DNA from 4 places in the Hyphomicrobium methylovorum genome. Region 1 is predicted to be linked to each of the others. Evidence: riboswitches for the same ligand, from Rfam matches in the RefSeq annotation. Region 1 holds a riboswitch; each other region holds the start of a gene.
The links. A riboswitch is a leader RNA that binds a small molecule or an ion and turns the genes downstream of it on or off. The one in region 1 is predicted to bind cobalamin.
Positions count from the first base shown of each region.

Region 2: it holds a riboswitch for cobalamin, as region 1 does, so the genes downstream of both, DLM45_RS04295 (TonB-dependent receptor plug domain-containing protein) here and DLM45_RS06540 (TonB-dependent receptor) in region 1, are expected to answer to the same signal.
Region 3: it holds a riboswitch for cobalamin, as region 1 does, so the genes downstream of both, cobW (cobalamin biosynthesis protein CobW) here and DLM45_RS06540 (TonB-dependent receptor) in region 1, are expected to answer to the same signal.
Region 4: it holds a riboswitch for cobalamin, as region 1 does, so the genes downstream of both, DLM45_RS04265 (TonB-dependent receptor) here and DLM45_RS06540 (TonB-dependent receptor) in region 1, are expected to answer to the same signal.

Region 1 is NZ_QHJE01000001.1:1,339,882-1,344,533, forward strand. Features, by position in the region: gene DLM45_RS06530 (sensor histidine kinase) at 1-1,168, shown strand, start outside; gene DLM45_RS06535 (ankyrin repeat domain-containing protein) at 1,289-1,684, shown strand; cobalamin riboswitch at 1,796-1,994, shown strand; gene DLM45_RS06540 (TonB-dependent receptor) at 2,105-4,435, shown strand; gene DLM45_RS06545 (hypothetical protein) at 4,508-4,652, opposite strand, start outside.
Region 2 is NZ_QHJE01000001.1:851,160-855,811, forward strand. Features, by position in the region: gene DLM45_RS04295 (TonB-dependent receptor plug domain-containing protein) at 39-2,147, opposite strand; cobalamin riboswitch at 2,375-2,593, opposite strand; gene DLM45_RS04300 (RrF2 family transcriptional regulator) at 2,795-3,256, shown strand; gene DLM45_RS04305 (tetratricopeptide repeat protein) at 3,400-4,032, shown strand; gene DLM45_RS04310 (multicopper oxidase domain-containing protein) at 4,315-4,652, shown strand, end outside.
Region 3 is NZ_QHJE01000001.1:2,245,899-2,250,550, forward strand. Features, by position in the region: gene DLM45_RS10885 (cobyric acid synthase) at 1-1,130, opposite strand, end outside; gene cobO (cob(I)yrinic acid a,c-diamide adenosyltransferase) at 1,135-1,755, opposite strand; gene cobU (bifunctional adenosylcobinamide kinase/adenosylcobinamide-phosphate guanylyltransferase) at 1,758-2,285, opposite strand; cobalamin riboswitch at 2,333-2,516, shown strand; gene cobW (cobalamin biosynthesis protein CobW) at 2,624-3,661, shown strand; gene cobN (cobaltochelatase subunit CobN) at 3,661-4,652, shown strand, end outside.
Region 4 is NZ_QHJE01000001.1:844,885-849,536, forward strand. Features, by position in the region: gene DLM45_RS04265 (TonB-dependent receptor) at 1-1,393, opposite strand, end outside; cobalamin riboswitch at 1,501-1,701, opposite strand; gene ada (bifunctional DNA-binding transcriptional regulator/O6-methylguanine-DNA methyltransferase Ada) at 1,874-2,977, shown strand; gene DLM45_RS04275 (helix-turn-helix domain-containing protein) at 3,006-3,884, opposite strand; gene DLM45_RS04280 (MBL fold metallo-hydrolase) at 3,926-4,652, shown strand, end outside.

The DNA of each region.
Region 1 (4,652 bases):
CAGCGATCCGCGCTATCAACCACCGCATTCGGGCTTCTATTGGCAAGTCCAGGATAATCGCGGCGTCATTGCACGTTCCGGATCGCTTAAAGGTGATACGCTTTCGATTTCGGAGCTACCGCGCGCTGACGGCGAAACGCATACGCTGATGATCGATGGACCGACCGGGAAACTGCACATCGCCGAGCGCGCACGGATGCTGGACACACCCGCGTCTCCCGTCCACTTCATTATCGGCACCGACGAAGCGCACCTTCGGCAAGAACTGCAGCAGTTCAACAATGTATTGCTGTGGTCGCTTGGTGGGTTTGCCGCTTCCATGATTTCAGCTGCGGTGCTGCTGTTGTTTTACGCCATGACCCCGTTCTCTCAACTTCGCGAAGGGCTGGCGGCGGTGCGCTCGGGCTCGGCGGCGTCGATGAAGGGCAAGTTTCCGGAAGAGGTTCAGCCGCTGATCGACGACCTCAATGGTCTGCTGCAGTCATCCAGCGAGCAGATCGGACGGGCGCGCGCGCAAGCGGGAAATATTGCACACGGTCTGAAGACGCCTCTGGCAATCCTGGTCGATGAGGCGGAGCAGCTCAATCGGCGCGGCGAAACCGAAACCGCTTCCGTTATCCGCGACCAATGCCGACGCATGCAAAGCCATATCGATTATCAGATCGCGCGAGCGCGCATTGCTGCGACACGCGCACGACCTGGTACCCTGTCGTCCTTGTCCGACGTCGCAACGGCGGTCACGGCCGCGCTCTCTCGCCTTTATGTCGATCGCGGCGTCGTCATCCGCAACGACATTCCGGATCGCGTCATGGTTGCGGCCGAACGCGAAGACTTGAACGAGTTGCTGGCGAACATCGTCGACAACGCTTTGAGGCACGCTCGAAGCGTCGTTCGCCTCGGGATTGATGGCGATTATTCGCGCCAGCTAAAATTTGTCGTCGAGGATGATGGCCCAGGCCTGCCGCCTGAAGCGTGGAAGATCGTTTTCAATATCGGAACGCAATGGGAAAGCGACAATCAGGGCTCGGGTCTTGGATTGGCGATTGTGCGCGATCTCGCTCAGCTGTACGGCGGCGATGTTGAGCTTGGCCGATCAGACCTGGGCGGCCTCAAAGTCACGATCCAATTGCCCGTTCCTGATCGCGGCGCTTTCCTTGTCAAAAAATAGTATGCATCCGCTCGTAGCAATCGGCCGTGGCCAAACGGCGCTGCGGAGACTGTAGAGTTGTAACGACGCAGTCGCTAACATCTCTCAAATTGCACGCCTGATCATTGAAGGGAATGGACTATGGAGAGGCCTGCCGCATTGGCGCCCGAGCTTGTGAGCGAATTCGTCCGGAAGGCGCATAGCGATATCGATCGCGTGCGAGAGCTGCTTGCGATCGAGCCCAAGCTCGTCAACGCGAGCTGGGATTGGGGCGGCGGAGATTTCGAATCCGGGCTTGGTGCAGCCGCTCACACCGGCGGCCGAGACATGGCGCTGCTTCTGATCGAACACGGCGCGCGCCTTGATATCTTTGCAGCCGCCATGCTCGGCAGGCTGGATATTGTCAAGACGGCGCTGGAAGCTTACCCGCAAGCCGCGAAGGCCCCCGGCGCGCACGGCATTCCGTTGCTGACGCATGCAAAGATGGGTGGCGAGCCTGCTCGCGCTGTCTACGAATACCTCGAGTCACTCGGCTAAGTGCAAACAGCTGCGCACTGATAATCCCGTGCGCAGCTTCCTCGCTTGTGACGCTTTGAGCACATGCCCCGGCCATTCGACCGCACGCGCATTGACTCGCCGTGTCATCCGGCGACACCCTATCTTGTCGGTTTCCGCAAGGAATCAATAGGGAATGCGGTGATGGCCTTGTGCCAAATTCCGCGGCTGCCCCCGCAACTGTAAGCGGCAAGCTCTTGACCACTCGCGCCACTGGAGCTGCGTTCCGGGAAGGCAGGTCAAGACGCTAAGACCCGCGAGCCAGGAGACCTGCCGACGGTCGTGGTCACACGCGAGCACGGATCAGACGGGGTGTTCTGATCGTTGACGGCTTGAGCTTGCTATGCGCTCGAGACGCCTTCGCTTGCTGTGACGTGCCACATTCGTCGTCACGCAGGTCCTATGCTCAATTCAATCTCCGGACTCCGGTCCAATGGCCAGACGCATCTGCGTCGCCTCTCGGCGGGTGCAAGCCTTTCCGTCCTCGCTTCGGTCTTTGCGCCGTGCCTCGTCAACGCGCAGCAAGCGGCGCCAAATTCGAGTGATCTGCCGCCTGTCACCGTGCTCGGCACACAGTCTCCGAAGAAGATGGCGAAGGCCAAAAAGCCTTCAACGGTCAAGCAAAAGGCTCCGGCCCAGGCGTCAACCAACACGCAGCCAGCGGAGCCTGTGGTTGATCCTGCCCAAACCGGCGTCAATACGCCGACCAAGCCTGGCCTCAATCTCAGCGTGCCGACCACAGCGGGTAGCCGCCTCAATCTCACGCCGCTCGAAACACCTGCCAGCGTCAGTGTCATTTCCGGCGAAGTCGCGCGCGACCGCGGCCAAGATACCGTGACGGACGCCGTTACGCATAATGCGCCGGGCTTCAGCAGCGTTGCCAATCCGGTTTACGGCCAAGCGTTCGCCAGCCGCGGCTATCAAGGCAATGGCTCAGTCGTGCGGCTTTACGATGGGACGCGCATATCGCCAGGCCGCGGCAACGTCACCTTCCCGTTCAACATGTGGTCCGTCGACCGTATCGAGGTTTTGCACGGTCCGGCTTCGGTTCTCTATGGCCAAGGCGCGATTGGCGGCGTGATCAACGTCGTTCCCAAGAAGCCGATCACGACGCATTACGAAAACGAAGCGCAGGTTTACGTCGACTCGAACCTGGGGCGACGCCTTTCGTTCGATAGCGCTGGTCCGTTGAATGAAGCGCTCTCCTATCGCTTCGATGTCACGGGAGACGCTTCGGAAGGCTGGGTGGATCTTGGGCACTCGGAGAATTTTGGAATTTCCGGCGCATTGAGGCTTCAGGCTGCGCCAGATCTCGTGTTCACGCTGTCGACCGACTACGGCGATCAAAAGCCGATGCGTTATTTTGGAACGCCCTTCCGTGACGGCGAAATCGACAAAAGTCTGCGCGAGAAGAATTATAACGTCTACGACAGCCGAATTCGGTTCAAAGACAACTTCACACAGTTGAAGACGGAATACACGCCAAGCTCCGCGTTGTCGTTCCGTAACATCTCTTACATTTCGTCCAGCAATCGCGAGTGGCGCAACGCGGAGGATTACTTCCTCAATCCGGTCACCGGCGACGTCGACCGGAGCGGCTATATTCATATCGTTCAACAGCAAGATCAGATCGGCACGCGCAACGACGCGACGGTTCGCAGCCGGATCCTAGGATTTGCGAACGAGTCCGTCGTCGGCTTCGATATTACGCGGACGCGCTTTGGATACTCGAACTACATTCCGTCCGAGGCGAACTCGCTCAATCCTTACAACTTCGACCGCGGATTTTTCCCGAATCCTGATCGGTTGGACCCGAAATACAAATCCGAGCTGACTGAGTACGGCGTGTTCGCCGAGAACCGCATTCATCTTCTCGACAATCTTACAATCGTCGGGGGCGTGCGCTTCGATGCACCGACGATCGAGCGCGAGGATGTAAGCCTTGGCCAGAGCTTCGAAAAGACGTTCGGAGCTCTTGGTTGGCGCGTTGGCGCCGTGTATGAGCCGATACGGAACTTCGCATTTTTTGGCCAGTACACGGTTGGTACAGATCCGATCAACGTGCCGCTGCTCGATCTTGCAAAGAATTTCGCGAAATTCGGTTTGACGACGGGCAACCAAGTCGAAGTCGGCATGAAGCAATCGTTCTGGAACGGGCGTGGCGAGTGGACTCTCGCCGGTTATCGCATCGAGAAGAACGACCTCATCGTTCTCGACGCTTCGTACCAATTCCAGCAAATTGGACAGCAGTCATCCTACGGTGTCGAAGCATCGGGCGGGCTCGAGCTTGGATACGGATGGCGCATCGATGCAAACGCCGCATGGCTGAAAGCGCAGTATGACGATTTTCAGTACATCGATTTTTCGACATTTGCCGTCACAGACTACAGCGGCAAAACGCCGATCCTTATTCCAGAGCAGACTGCGAACATCTGGCTGTCATGGGCCTTTGCGCAGGGCTGGAAGGCAAGCGGCGGCGTGCAGTACATCGGATCGTCTTATGAGAACTTCGATAACACGGTGGAGCGCCCGGCCTATACGATCGTCAATGCCGGGTTGCAGTGGAAGCCAACCGACATGACGACGATCGATTTCCGCGTGCAGAACGTGTTCGATAAGGTCTACGCGGAATATCTGAAGTATGACGATCCCGCTTCCGGCGGCCTTGGCGGATTGCAGGGATATCTGGGGCAGCCTCGCACATTCTCGGGCGCTGTAACCGTTAAGTTTTAACCTCGGCTTCTACTCCGCCACACAGTTATTCCCGCGCGCGATGCGCGCGGGAATTTGTAGAAAAGTGCACTGCTACTTCGTTTTATGCTCCGGTGTGCGGTCCGACGTTCCTTCATGCGTCTGGCCTGCATCGGTTCCTGTTGCACCAGCCGTACCAGCGTTCGGCGTACGGTCGGGTGCGGGGTTGCCCGGCGTCCGATCCGACGTTTTGCCGTTG
Region 2 (4,652 bases), 490 kb from region 1:
AACCGCGCCTGCTTATGGACGGACGGGAGGGTCCGTTATTATCTGCCTTCGGCCCAGGCTTTGCTCTGGAGTTCCTCGAAGGTGAAGCGCATGCCAGCGTATGCGGCGACACCCGGCGTCGCGTAGCCGTACACTTCCTGATAGTTCTCGTTGAGCAAGTTCTCGACGCGAACATACGATTCGACGCCAGGCATGAGCTTGTACGAGGCCGTCGCGTTGACGAGCCAGTAGGAGTCCAGGCTCACACGCACGGGCGTGTAGTCAGGCATATATGCGTTATCGATCGTTGTGCCGTTGTAGATGGCCGCCAGATTGAGATTTCCGCGCTTGTCGTTGAACGAATAGTTGAGGTCTGCACGGCCGGCATTTCGCGGACGGCGAATTTCTGTAAGTCCGTTTGGTTCGTAAGCCAGCAGCCGCGTATAGCTCATACCGACGCTGAGATCCGGCGTTAGCATTGCACGGCCGGATATTTCCACGCCCTGCCGTTCGCTTTCGCCGTTGAGGTTGATTGGCGTATAGATCCCGCCGACCCGAATGCCGGTGATTTCATTCGTCAGATTGGCGTTGAAGTACGTCACGTCGAGGACTGCACGACCGTTCCACGTTGTGAACTCGACGCCAGCATCCCAGCCGAACGACTCTTCCGGCAGCAGGTTCGGATTGCCCTGGAACTGGCCGAGAATACTACCAAACTGTTCGTACATTCCCGGCAATGTCACAGCCGTGCCGACGCTCGCGTGCGGGCGGGCGCCGATCTCGGGAAGCCGCAGAGACACGGCCGCGTGCCACGTCGTGTAGTCTGCGAAGCTATCGTTGTCGTCATGCCGGACGCTAACGGTAGGGAACAAACGGTCGAAATATTCGCCGCGATATTCGCCGACGTACGCCATGCGATCGCGTTTGCGTTCGAGGCCATCCGTATAAAGCGAAATCGGCGTGAAGGCTTCGTCCTCATACTGGGCCATGCCGGTCACGCTGTTGCGGAAGTCTCTGGCACCGAAGCGATACGTCGCGAGATAACCGAACTTGTTGGCTTCGCTTTCGTTTGTCGAGGGGCCGTAGTCACCACCGTCATGAGAGCTGGTCGTATTGCGCGTTGCGCGCAAGACCTGCGTGAATGCGCCGTCAAACGAGTCCCACGTCAGATTGGCGCCGCTCAGCCAGATGCTCGTCTTGTTATGGAAATTGCCGTCAATCGCCATCAAGTATGGCTGGCCGGGCGCATAACCGAAATCGTCGTACTTAAGATTCTTATCGATGTGGTGGAGCGTGAAGTCGAGCGTCACACCCTTCAAGAGCTGCGCGCCGCCACGCACGTTCAGCGTGCTGATTCGCGTCGGGTCGTTCTCATGACCAACGGGCGAGATGTCGAAGCCGTCGACCTCGCGAGAACCGCCGCTGAGAGAGAACCAAACTTTGTCGTTGCCAGCCGAGACGCGTGCGAAGGCTTCCCGCGTTCCCATGCTGCCGCCTTCGGCGCGTGCTACGACCGTCAACGGGCCTTTGCCGTTCTTCGTGATGACGTTGATTACGCCGCCGATGGCCTTCGATCCGCCGATGCCGCTCTGGCCGCCGCGGATGATTTCGATGCGATCGATATCGTCAACGAGAAGGTTGGAAAAATCGAATTCGCCATTTGCCGTGTCGGACGCGTCGATGCCGTCGATCAAGACGAGTGTTTGATTTCCTTCGGCGCCACGGATGCGGACTTGCGTCAAGCTACCTGGACTGCCCGTGCGGCTGACTGAGACGCCGGGCTGGCTTCGCAGCGCGTCGGCGACGTAGCGTATTTCTTGCGCCTTCAACTGGGCCGCGGAAATGACGGTGACGGACGAGCCGATTTGGTCGGCCGGCACGCCGCTGATGGTTTCGGTTGCCGAAGCGCCCGCTCCTCCCTCGCCCCCGTCTACGGCGACGGGCGGGGCATCCGAATTGGACGGCGGCACGCCGACGACAACGTCCTTTCCAGCCGCACGCCTCACGGCGATCTTCGGCTTTTCGACGGTTGCACCTTCGACGACGATCGGGGGCAATTCGGTGGTCGCCAAGTCGGTCGACTGGGCGTGTGCTTCAACGGCCGCGAAGCTGATCGACATACTCGCGAGTGCCGCACTGGCGGCGCAAATACTGGTTCGGCGCAACATAAAGTCCCCCTCGGTGGATTCGACCGAAGAGGGAGCGCAGGGCAGGTGAACAGTCGCGATTAAGGGCGAACGGACTTACGGCGCGGCCGCTATGCCACGCGCGACTCAGGTTCCGTTAAAACAAAAATTCCCCACCACGCGACATTCATGACCTGACGTGACTCCCCTTCGGTTGACACATCAGCCGCCGCTACGGGACTCCGTTCTGCCGCGCCCCACGCACGGAAGATGGGCAGCTTGTGGCGGCAGGTCTCCTGACTCGCGGCTCTGGCGCTTTCTCCCGCCTTCCCGGGCCTCTTCCGAGGCTTCAGTGGCATATCAGGAGTAAGCTTGCCGCTTACAGTTGCGGGGGCAGTCGCGGCATTGACACTGGCGTGTCGCACCGCATTCCCTCTTGTTGCAGCAAGCTTTTCACCTGTTGCAACACCGTCACGCGGCCATTCAAAGTTACCGCCTCGGGTAAGTCAATTGGCCTTCGAGGCTGAGCATATATCGGCCGTCGGGCTAGATGCGGATTTGTCACTATGCTGAGAAGGCTCGGACTTCCGTCCGGGTGGAGCGATGCGGGGGATCGCCGTAGCTTCCTTGTAAAACATCGATAGGGATTATATGTTTGTGCTATCTCGACTCACCTCAAGGCGACCCGGATGCGATTGACACTTCATGCCGACTATTCCTTGCGCGTTCTTATGCACGCAGGGTTGAAGGGGGCTGAACTGTCGACCATCAGCGAGATCGCAGAGCGGTTCGACATTTCCCGGAGCCATCTGATGAAGGTGGTGCATCACCTGGGGCAGCTTGGGTATCTCGAGACGGTGCAAGGTAAAAAGGGCGGCTTCCGGCTGCTCCGCCGCCCGCAGCAAATCAACGTCGGCACCGTCATACGCGATACCGAGCAGGAACTGGACGTTATCGGTTGCATGAACCAACCGGGCTATTGCCGCATCCAACCGGCCTGCATCCTTCGCCGCGCCCTGCATGATGCAACGAATGCATTTCTGGCCTCTCTCGATCAGTACACGCTTGAAGACCTGATTCGGCCGAAACGTGCGCTTGCAAGACTTCTCGACCTCGATCCAGACCCGCCGTCCTCAACCCCGCCGAATTGAAAGCGACCTGCGAGGTCTGAAACGGTCGACTTCTCCGCCATCCGACGCGGTGCGGCAGACTGCTCACCATAACATGCAAATGATTTACATGTTTGAATGAGTGGCGTATAAACGGCGTCCAAAACGAGATTGGTTGGACGCCCATGAAAGCTCGACTGTCGGTTCGGCAACTTGTTATCGGGATGATGTCTATCGGCATCGGCGCAGCTGCGAGCGTTGTGCTGATACCGGCAATCACGCACCCGGCTCCGCTCACGGTTTACCAGCTCACCGGTCCGCTCAACAGCGGCGCAACAACGCTTCCCACCGCAATCAAAGGCATTCCAGCGCTTCCGTCTCTGCTGGTTGAAAAGAATGCACGCACGCAATGGGAGATCATCGGTGGCACTCTGCTGCAGACCGGATTTGCCAACGCGAGCATTTCAGCACTCGAACGCGCGATCGCCAACGATCCAGAAAATATCATGCTTCACGTCGCGTTGGGCGAAGCTATCGTTATCGCGAACGGCGGCTGGGTCAACGCACGCGCGAAGGCCGAGTTCGACATTGCTCTGCGCGCCGATCCCAACGACTTGATCGCGCGCTTCTACCTCGCTCACTGGCTGATGCAATCGGGAAAGCCCAAACCTGCGCTGGTGAAGTGGGTTGGACTGATGCGGACCGTTGGGACCGATGAAGTCTGGTACGATAAGCTTTGGGAGGCCATGCCCGGAGCTGCCGAGCAACTCGGCATCAGCAAACTCGCGCTGCAAGCGCTTTGCTCCGCCGGCATGTAATCCCGCACTCAGAAGGCATCTCCCATGAACAAACTGCCGCAGCGTTCTATAACATTCATTTTAGATATTGTTTTTATACAGATGAAGTGCAAAGGTCGGGATATGGCGTGGACAGACAAATCGGGGGATCCGATGGTTTTCGAGAATGAGCTTCAACCGTTCCTTATTGGAGCCCAAGAGTCGTCCAAGCAGCGATCTACTCGCGACGCCGCACAATCGAAGTCCACTTTTTTTGCGCTTAAACATTCATTTTATATGAATGTCATGGAATTTTGGGCGTTGATGCTGGCGACAATGGTCACGCTTCTGCTGCTCTGGCCCAACCCTGCGAAGGCCGATACGCATCAATTCAGTCTCTCGATCGAAGACACAATCGTTACGCTCGTTGATAAGCAGACGTTCCACACGTTTTCCTTCAACGGCCAGACGCCCGGCCCGCTCATTCATGTCGTCGAAGGCGATGAAATCGAAGTCGAGGTCGAGAACAACACGACCCTGCCGCACACGATTCATTGGCATGGCCTCTACCAGCGCGGAACCTGGAAGAACGACGGCGTTCCGGACACGACGCAAGCGGCGATCGCACCAGGTGAGACCTTCACGTATCGCTTCGTCGCCGC
Region 3 (4,652 bases), 910 kb from region 1:
ATCTCGATGAGTTTCTTGTCGCCTGACATGCGCGTTTCGATATCGATATAGCCGAGGCCCGCGACCGTTGCCGGGTTCCCTTCGATGCCGTCGGGATCGTGAATGGCCGTGCCGAGCATCTGATAGCCGCCGCAAACGCCCAGCACGTGGCCGCCGCGCCGGATGTGGGCGGCAAGGTCGACATCCCAACCAAAGTCTCGCAGCGAATTGAGATCGGCAATGGTGGATTTGGAGCCGGGAAGGATGACGAGGCGCGCGTCGCCGGGGATCGGTTCGCCGGAACGCAGAATTTGCAGATCGACGCTGGTGTCGAGGCGAAGCGGATCGAAGTCGTCGAAGTTCGAGATGCGCGGATAGGCGAGCACGGCGATGACCGGTTTACCCGTCGGCGCGCGACGTTCGTCAAGCGCGAGTGCATCTTCGGGCGGCAGGCGCCGCGCTTCGTTGAAGAATGGAACGAGGCCGAGGGCAGGCCATCCGGTGAGATAGGTTATGGCGGTCATGCCGTCCGCAAATAGAGTTGGATCGCCGCGCATCTTGTTGACGATGAAGCCTTGGATCATTTGCGCATCGGCGGCATCGAGAACGTGCTTCGTTCCGACGAGACTGGCGATGACGCCACCGCGGTCGATGTCACCGATGAGAATTACCGGGACGTCAGCGGTGCGCGCGAAGCCGAGGTTTGCGATGTCGTTTGCTCGGAGATTGATCTCGGATGCGCTGCCCGCGCCTTCCACCAGCACGATGTCGGCATCGGCCTTCAAGTGTTCGAAGCTTTCAAGCACGGCGGGCATGAGGCTTCGTTTTTTCGATTGGAATGCGCGCGCACCCGAAGTTTCGATCATGCGCCCCTGCACGATGACTTGTGCGCCGGTTTCGCTTTGGGGCTTGAGCAACACGGGATTCATGTGAACGGAGAGCGGAACGCGAGCGGCGCGGGCTTGTAGTGCTTGCGCGCGACCGATCTCGCCGCCGTCAGCCGTAACAGCAGCGTTGTTCGACATATTCTGCGGCTTGAACGGGCGGACGCGGAGGCCGCGGTTCGCACATAGGCGGCAGAGGCCCGCGACGATCAGCGATTTGCCGACGTCGGAGCCTGTGCCTACGAACATCAGCGCGCGTGCGGGCATGCCTTTAGAACTCGATACCCTGCTGTGCCTTGATGCCAGCGGCGAAGTGGTGCTTCGTGGCGCCCATCTCCGTCACGCCATCAGCCAGTGCGATCAATTCCGGTTTGGCGTTGCGGCCCGTAACGACGACGTGCAAATCGGCGCGACGGTTCCGGAGTGTTTCTATGACGTCGTCGAGCGGCAGATAATCGTAGCGCAGGGCGATGTTCAATTCGTCCAGGATTAGCAAACGAATTTCGGGATCGGCCATCAACTCCTTGACCTTGGCGAAAGCGCGTTCAGCGGCGGCGATGTCTCGCGCCTTGTCCTGCGTCTCCCAGGTGAAGCCTTCTCCCATCGTGTGCCAGGAAACCTGATCACCGAAGCGTTCGAGCGCGGTACGTTCGCCGGTGTGCCACGCACCCTTGATGAACTGCACGACGCCGACTTTCCAGCCGTGCCCGAGTGCACGCAACACGAGGCCGAACGCCGCCGTCGATTTGCCCTTGCCGGGGCCGGTGTGAATGAGCAGCACACCTTTTTCGACCGTTTTGGACGCGACTTCCGCATCCTGCAGGGCTTTGCGTTTCGCCATCTTCGCTTTGTGGCGATCGGCGTCTTCGGTCGTCGTATGGTTCTCGGTCACGATTAGCCTTTCAGTGTCAGCGGAAGACCTGCGGCGATGAAGAGCACGCGGTCGGCGACGGTTGCGAGGCGTTGGTTCAATCGTCCGGCTTCGTCGCGAAAGCGGCGCGCCAGCGCGTTGTCGGGCACGATGCCGAGGCCTACCTCGTTCGACACCATGATACAGGGTGCGGTCCGTTTGGCGAGTGCGGCGATCAAGAGGTCGGTTTCGTGCGGGATGTTTCTTTCGGCGTGCATCAAGTTCGAGAGCCAGAGCGTCAGGCAATCGACAAGGCAGGGGAGGGATGCGGTCTGGTTAGCCAAAGCGTCGGCAAGGTCCAGGGGCACTTCGAATTGCTGCCAACCGGCGCCGCGGCGTGCGCGATGGGTTGCAATCCGATCGCGCATTTCATCGTCGAAAGCTTCGGCCGTTGCGACATAGGCCCAAGGCGGGGGCAGTGCGGTCAATAGACGCTCGGCATGCGTGCTCTTGCCTGAACGTGCGCCGCCCAGAACGAGTGTTAGCGGGGGGCACGTCATGGAAGGCGGCATGGGGTTACCGTTGCGGCGCTTGGCGATTGACGAAGCATGGGGCGTCACTTATCCGTTGAGGCGATGGTCCCTCGCAAGAGGGTTCTAAGGGAATGCGGTTTCACTCCGCAGCTGCCCCCGCAACTGTAAGCGGCGAGCATCCAGCAAATGTACCACTGGGATACGTCCCGGGAAGGTTGCCGGATGCCGCGACCCGCGAGCCAGGAAACCTGCCATCATTTATTGAAACCGGCGCCGGTGGGGCGCGGAAAGGTTAAGATGCGAACCGTTGTCCGGTGCTGCAGACCATTTCCCTCGCCGCCACGCCCGCACCATAAATCCGGCCAGGAGACTGCTGCATGAGCCCGCGTAAGGTTCCTATTACGATCGTCACCGGTTTTCTTGGTTCGGGAAAGACGACGCTCGTTCGTCATGCTCTCGAAAATGCTGAGGGGCGGAGATTGGCGCTGATCGTCAACGAGTTCGGTGACGTCGGTGTGGACGGCACCATTCTGCGCTCGTGCGGTATCGAGAACTGCCCGGAAGAGAATATCGTCGAGCTGACGAACGGTTGCCTTTGCTGCACGGTCGCGGACGATTTCGTGCCGACGCTCGAAGCATTGCTGTCGCGTAGTCCCGCTCCGGATCACATCATCGTCGAGACGTCGGGTTTGGCTCTGCCGAAGCCGTTGCTCAAGGCGTTCGAGTGGCCGGATATTCGCAATCGCGTGACGGTGGATGGAGTTGTGACCGTGGTTGACGGTCCGGCTGTTCGCGCGGGTCGCTTTGCCGACGATCCTGAGAAGGTTGCTGCGCAGCGTGCGGAAGACGAGTCCATCGATCACGACAATCCGCTTGAAGAGGTTTACGAGGATCAGCTGCTCTGCGCCGATCTCATCGTGCTGAATAAGACGGATCTTCTGACGGACGATGAAGCGGCGTCCGTTTCTGCCGAAATCAAGAATAGCGTGCCGCGCGCGATCAAGATCGTGGCGACGCGTGAGGGACGCGTGGCGCCGAGTGTGCTGCTCGGTCTTTCGGCCGCCGCTGAGAACGATCTCGCCGCCCGACCGTCGCATCATGACGATATGCCCGATCATGACCACGACGATTTCGAGACGTTCATTGTCGAGGTGCCGGAACTGACGTCGCCAGCCGATCTCACGGCGCGGGCTCAGGATGTGGCGAAGACGCATGATGTGCTCCGCATCAAGGGATATGCGGCAGTCCAGGGCAAGCCGATGCGGCTTCTGCTGCAAGGCGTCGGCGAGCGGGTCGATACGCGCTATGAACGCGCCTGGACCGCGGAAGAAAAACGTATCGGGCGTCTGGTCGTCATTGGCCAGAAGGGACTGAACCGTGACGCGATTGCGCGCGCTCTCACGGGCGCTGGCTAATGCATCTGGTCGTGCGCGAGAGTCGGGATCTCGATGAGGCCGCTGCGCCTCAGGATCTCGCGCTCGCGCCGGCAGATCTCGTCGTCCTGTCGTTTTCAGACTCCGATTTGGCGATGGCCGCGGCAGCATTTTGCGATGTGCCGCAGGACGAGCGTCCGAGCTTGAGCTTCGCAAACCTCAATACGTTGCGGCACCCGATGTCGGTCGATCTGTTTCTCGACGCGACTGTGAAGGGATCGCGTGCGGTTCTGGTGCGGCTGCTTGGTGGGCTCGATTATTGGCGCTACGGCGGCGAACAGTTGAGCCGCAGGTGTCGCGAGTTGGGCGTCGCGCTGGCAATCGTGCCTGGCGATGGCCGTCCCGATATGCGTCTTGCGGCACTTTCGACTGTTGCAGCTGATGATCTCGCACGTCTCGAAGCGTTACTCGATGACGGTGGCGCGGAGAATGTGCGCAGTGCTCTCCGAAGCTTGCTGTCGCGCGCACGCGGCGAAGCTTCGCCAATGCCAGAGGTTCGCACGACGCCGCAATTCGGGTGTTATCGTGCTGCGGATGCGGGCAAGACGGCTGGGGCTTCTGCCGCTATCGTTTTCTATCGTTCACACCTGACGGCTGGTGATATTGCGCCGATCGAGAAGCTCGCAGAAGCGCTCGAAGCGCGCGGCATGGGAGCGACGTTACTCTACGTGCCGAGTTTGCGCGCGCCTGACGCGGCTGTCTGGCTTGCGGGCGAACTGAAGCGGCTCAATCCAAGCGTGGTCGTCAACGCGACGGCGTTTTCGGCGCGCGAGGATGATACGTCTCCGCTCGACGCTGGCGATTGTCCAGTGCTGCAGGTAGCGATGACGAACGCGCCGGAGACCTTGTGGAATCAATCACAGCGCGGCGTCAGTGCGTCCGACCTTGCGATGCACGTCGTTCTGCCGGAACTCGACGGCAGGATTTTTGCGGGCGTTATTTCGTTCAAGGAGCCTCAAGCTCTGAACGGCGA
Region 4 (4,652 bases), 490 kb from region 1:
TCGTGCCGCTGTACGGCGAATTGTTCGAGTGCAGGAAATTGATCTTATTGACGTCGAAACCCGCGACGACTTCGTTCTTCATGCCGAAGAGCGAGTGCCTGAGCGTTGCGTCGAAGCGATCACCGATCTGCTCCTGATTGTGGTAGATCTCGATATAGTCGTCGCGCTTGATCTGGCCATAATGGGGATCAGCGAGATTAGAGACATAGGCGTAGTTTTCGATATTGCGCCAATGCCGATGGCTGGTGAGCCGATAGGCGGTGTTGCGGAATGTGAGAGCGTCGTTTGCCTGCCACTCTGTCTTGAATTGAGTCCAGTTGTCGCGATAACGGACCTCGCTGTCCTCGACGTTGAAATTCTTGAAGCGGATGCGTTTATCCATACGCCCGTCGATGAATGGCATACCGAAGTAGCGCAATGGCTCCTGGTAGCCGTAGTCGTTCGATAGAGTGAATGTCAGTCCCGGCGCGGCCTTGAGCTTAACGGCACCAGACAAGGCTAGATTCTGAAACTCGCCTTCCTGCTTTAGCCAGCCATCAGACTGTTCGCCCGCAACGTCGATCCGGTACGACAGCCGGTCGTTGATCGGTCCGCCGGAACCGAGCCCGATACGACGCGAAAAATCCGTGCCGACGGCGACTTCCGCTTCGTTGACGAAATAGTCCGTCGGCTTTTTCGGAACGACGTTGATGACGCCGCCGATTGCACCTTCGCCATAGAGCACGGATGCCGGTCCACGCAGAACTTCGATGCGATCCGCAGTCCAGGTGTTGAATGGAAATGTAACGGTGCCAGAACCGACGTACATGCGTGTGCCGTCGTAGAGCTGCATGACGGAACCGTGGCCCGAGAAGCCGCGCGTTGCGAGACCGGTTCCGCCGTTGCCTGGAGAAGCCGTAGATGTAAAGCCAGCCGCGTTCTGCGTAACGGCATCGACGACGCTCGTCTGGCCCCGTTCGCGGATCGTCTCGCCAGAGATCACTTCGACGCTGGCGGGCGTTTCGAGAGGCGTTAGGCCGAGGCGGCTGCCGCTCGTTGCGGGCTTCGAAAGGTTCAGGCCAGACGGATTTGTTTCCCTGGACTCATTCGTGGCATCGGTTTCATTGCCGTTGTTGCCCACAACGGTTGGATTCTCAGAAGCTTCCGCCGCGGGCGATTGAACGACTTTTTTCTTCTTGGTCGTTGGCTTCTTTTTTTGCTGGGTCGAGACGACGACGCTCGGTAGTGGAACGGACGAAGAGTTCGCGCTTGGCGTCCCTTCCTCGGCTGGCGGCGATGCGTCCTGTGCGCTTGCGCTAAATCCGAAGCAAGAAGAGAGAGCGACAAAGGAAATTGAGGCGAGCAAGCGACGCCGTTCGGAAACGGAGCCCGCGCGAGAAAACAGAGAAGACATGACAGTCCTGACGTACAAATGGGCACGTCACCGCGAGCGAAGCCGTTTGAGCGCGCGGACGCGTTCATTCGCCAACGATCGAGGCACCCCGCCCGACGCGTTCTCGCGTGTGACCACGACTGTCGGCAGGTCTCCTGGCTCGCGGGTCTTAGACTTCCGGACTACCTTCCCAGAAACTCTCGCTCCCAGTGGTAATATCGCCGACGTCTCGCCGCTTACAGTTGCGGGGGCAGCTGCGGCTTTTGGCGAGAGCCAGTACCGCATTCCCTATTGTTTCCCCGAAGGGAACCGACGTGAACAGATTGGCCATATCAATAGGCCTGTCAATTGACGTCGGCCGATTGTTTGAGCGGTTGTGTCTCTAGCAACACCCCGCGCTTTGGGCTCCGTCGTGCCAATTGATTTGATCGCAAGGAACGAAGTGCAGAGTATGCGGCAAGCTCCTATGTTTCATGCATGTTGGCAGAGAGAGCAACGGCAATGGCCCTCGCGGTTCCGAAATCCAAGACTCTGAAATCGTCTTCGATGACGGATGAGACGTGTTGGAACGCCGTGAAAACACGCGACGCCAGCTTTGACGGCCAGTTCGTTTATTCGGTTGCGACGACAGGTGTCTTTTGTCGGCCTGCGTGCCCATCGCGTCTGGCCAAGCGTGAGAACGTCCGATTCTATGCGTCTGCTGCGGATGCAGAAGCCGCTGGCTTTCGGCCGTGTAAGCGCTGCCGGCCGACGGAGCCGCCGCTTCATAAACACTACGCGGAGATGATCGCGGCTGCGTGTCGCACAATCGAGACTGCGGACGATCAGCCGAGTCTCGAAACCCTTGCCGCCAATGCTGGTCTTAGCTCGTTTCACTTCCATCGCATTTTCAAGATCGTCACCGGAGTGACACCAAAGGCCTACGCAATTGCAAATCGCCAGAAGCGCGTTCGAGATAATCTCAAGCAGAGTTCTTCTGTGACAGAGGCGTTATACGACGCGGGGTTTAATTCCAGCGGCCGCTTTTATGCCGACGCGCCGGACGTGCTTGGCATGACGCCGACTGACTTCCGCTCTGGCGGAGCCAATACCGAAATTCGGTTCGCGGTGGGGCAGTGTTCGCTTGGCGCTGTTCTGGTTGCGGCGAGCGCCAAAGGCATTTCGGCGATAACTCTGAGTGATGATCCGCGCGAACTCGTGCACGATCTTGAGCGCCGCTTTCCCAATGCGACTCTGATCGGGGGCGACAGCGAATTCGAAGCCATCGTTGCTCAGGTCGTCGGCTTGGTCGAAAGGCCCGGGAAGGATTTCAATCTTCCGCTCGACATTCGCGGCACGGCCTTTCAGCATCGCGTCTGGCAGGCGCTCCGAGAAATTCCATTCGGCATGACGGCAACATACGCCGAGATCGCTGCACAGATCGGTATGCCGAAAGCGGTGCGCGCAGTTGCTGGCGCCTGTGCAGCGAATGAGATCGCTCTTGCCATTCCTTGCCACCGCGTTATTCGCAGCGACGGCGGTATTTCAGGCTATCGATGGGGCGTCGAGCGCAAGCAGGTGCTGCTCGAGCGTGAAGCGAACGCCACGAAGAAAAAGAAGACCTGAGCCTATTCGTTCCGGAAAGGCGGCGGCTCTATACGCGAACGTTCGTCAAGCTTCGGGACGCAGGCGCACCGAATGTTTTCCGGAAATCGTGAGCGAAGTGGGATTGGTCGGCAAAGCCTGCGGCGTGTGCTGCTTCGGTGAAGCTTGAGCCAGCAGCGATTTCATCGATTGCGCGAAGCATGCGAACCCAGGCACGATAGCGCCGGAACGAAACGCCCATCTCTTCGCTGAAGAGATGCTGCAAGCGAGAGACCGAGAGACCTGCCGCCTGCGCTGCGTTGGTGACGGACACGAGAGTGTCGGGCTCAGCGGATTCCAGCACAGAAATGGCGCGGGAGACGCGTGCGTCCAACGTGCGACGGGCGCGTGTTTGTGAAAAGTCGACGAGATCGGTTATCGCCGCATCAACCCAGTTGAGCGATGCGCGGTCTTCGTAGAGTTCGCGCATCAGGCCGGTTTCACCTGTTGCGCCGACCAGAGCACCACCCACTTCAATGGCATTGCCAACGAGAGGCGCGAGCGCGTGTGCGTTGCCGACTGTGGGCTCGATGTAAAGCACCGAAACCGGCTCGCCCGCGAGATCGAGTTCATGCGGGACGCCTGCTGGAATCAAAGCCGCCCGACACGATTGCCAGGGATTTTCTCTGATCCGCAAACGGAAAGAGCCACAGAGACCCGCCAGATACACCGGCGCTCCGTGCTGATGACTCGCATTCCGGTCCAGCGTTCCGGCGAACAGCGTACGGCCCTGGTGGAGCCGCCACAGCGGCCGCAGCGGTTCGGCATCGGGCGTAGCGGAAACGTACAAGCGCCACCTCTTCGGCTCAGCCAATGATCCAATCGCTACGGCCGGAGCCGGTTGCATGACGGACGGTACTTCACCCGGCTCAAAAAGCTCAAGCGTCATATCGGTCACGAACCTTCGCGCCATCCAGGGAGTGCAATTGCATGTCGTCATCCAATACCGGGACTTCGCGGAGATCGTTTATCGGAGCGGCGGCGCTTGCGCTTGCTGCCCCAGCGATACTGCGCCAGACCAAACGTGCGACTGCTGCAGAAGGCGCGTTTCTGGGCGCATCTGAACCCCCATTCCGGCGCTTCCAGTTCGGCAAATTCGAGATCACCGTGCTTTCCGACGGCGGCGCGATGGTGGACGGCCCTTGGCCCATCGTCGGCGAGGATAGACCCAAGGAAGAGGTCGCGAAGCTCATGCGCGACAACCTTCTTCCCGAAGCGAAGTTTCGCCCGGGCTTCAGCCCCGCTGTCGTCAATACGGGCAAAGAGATGATTTTGATCGATACGGGCAACGGTGCCGGGGGATTCATTCCTCGCCCGGCCGCAGGGCGGCTGCGCGAGAGCCTCGCGGCGGCGTCAATAAAGCCGGAGCAGATCGACATCGTTGCGATTACGCATTGCCATGTCGATCACATCGGGGGGGTGTCGGAAGCCGGTGTTCCGGTGTTTCCGAATGCGCGCTACGCCGTGGGTCAGGAAGAGTATGACTTCTGGTCGAAAGAGGAGCGGCTTGCAGGTCCACCGGACCAGAATGAATACAAGTCGGGGAAGATGTTCCGCGATGTGATGCTGCCGCTCGTTGAGCGAACTTTCTTTCTAAAGTCCGGGCAAGACGTCGCCTCAGGGATCGCCGCGTTCGCGGCGCCAGGGCACACGCCCG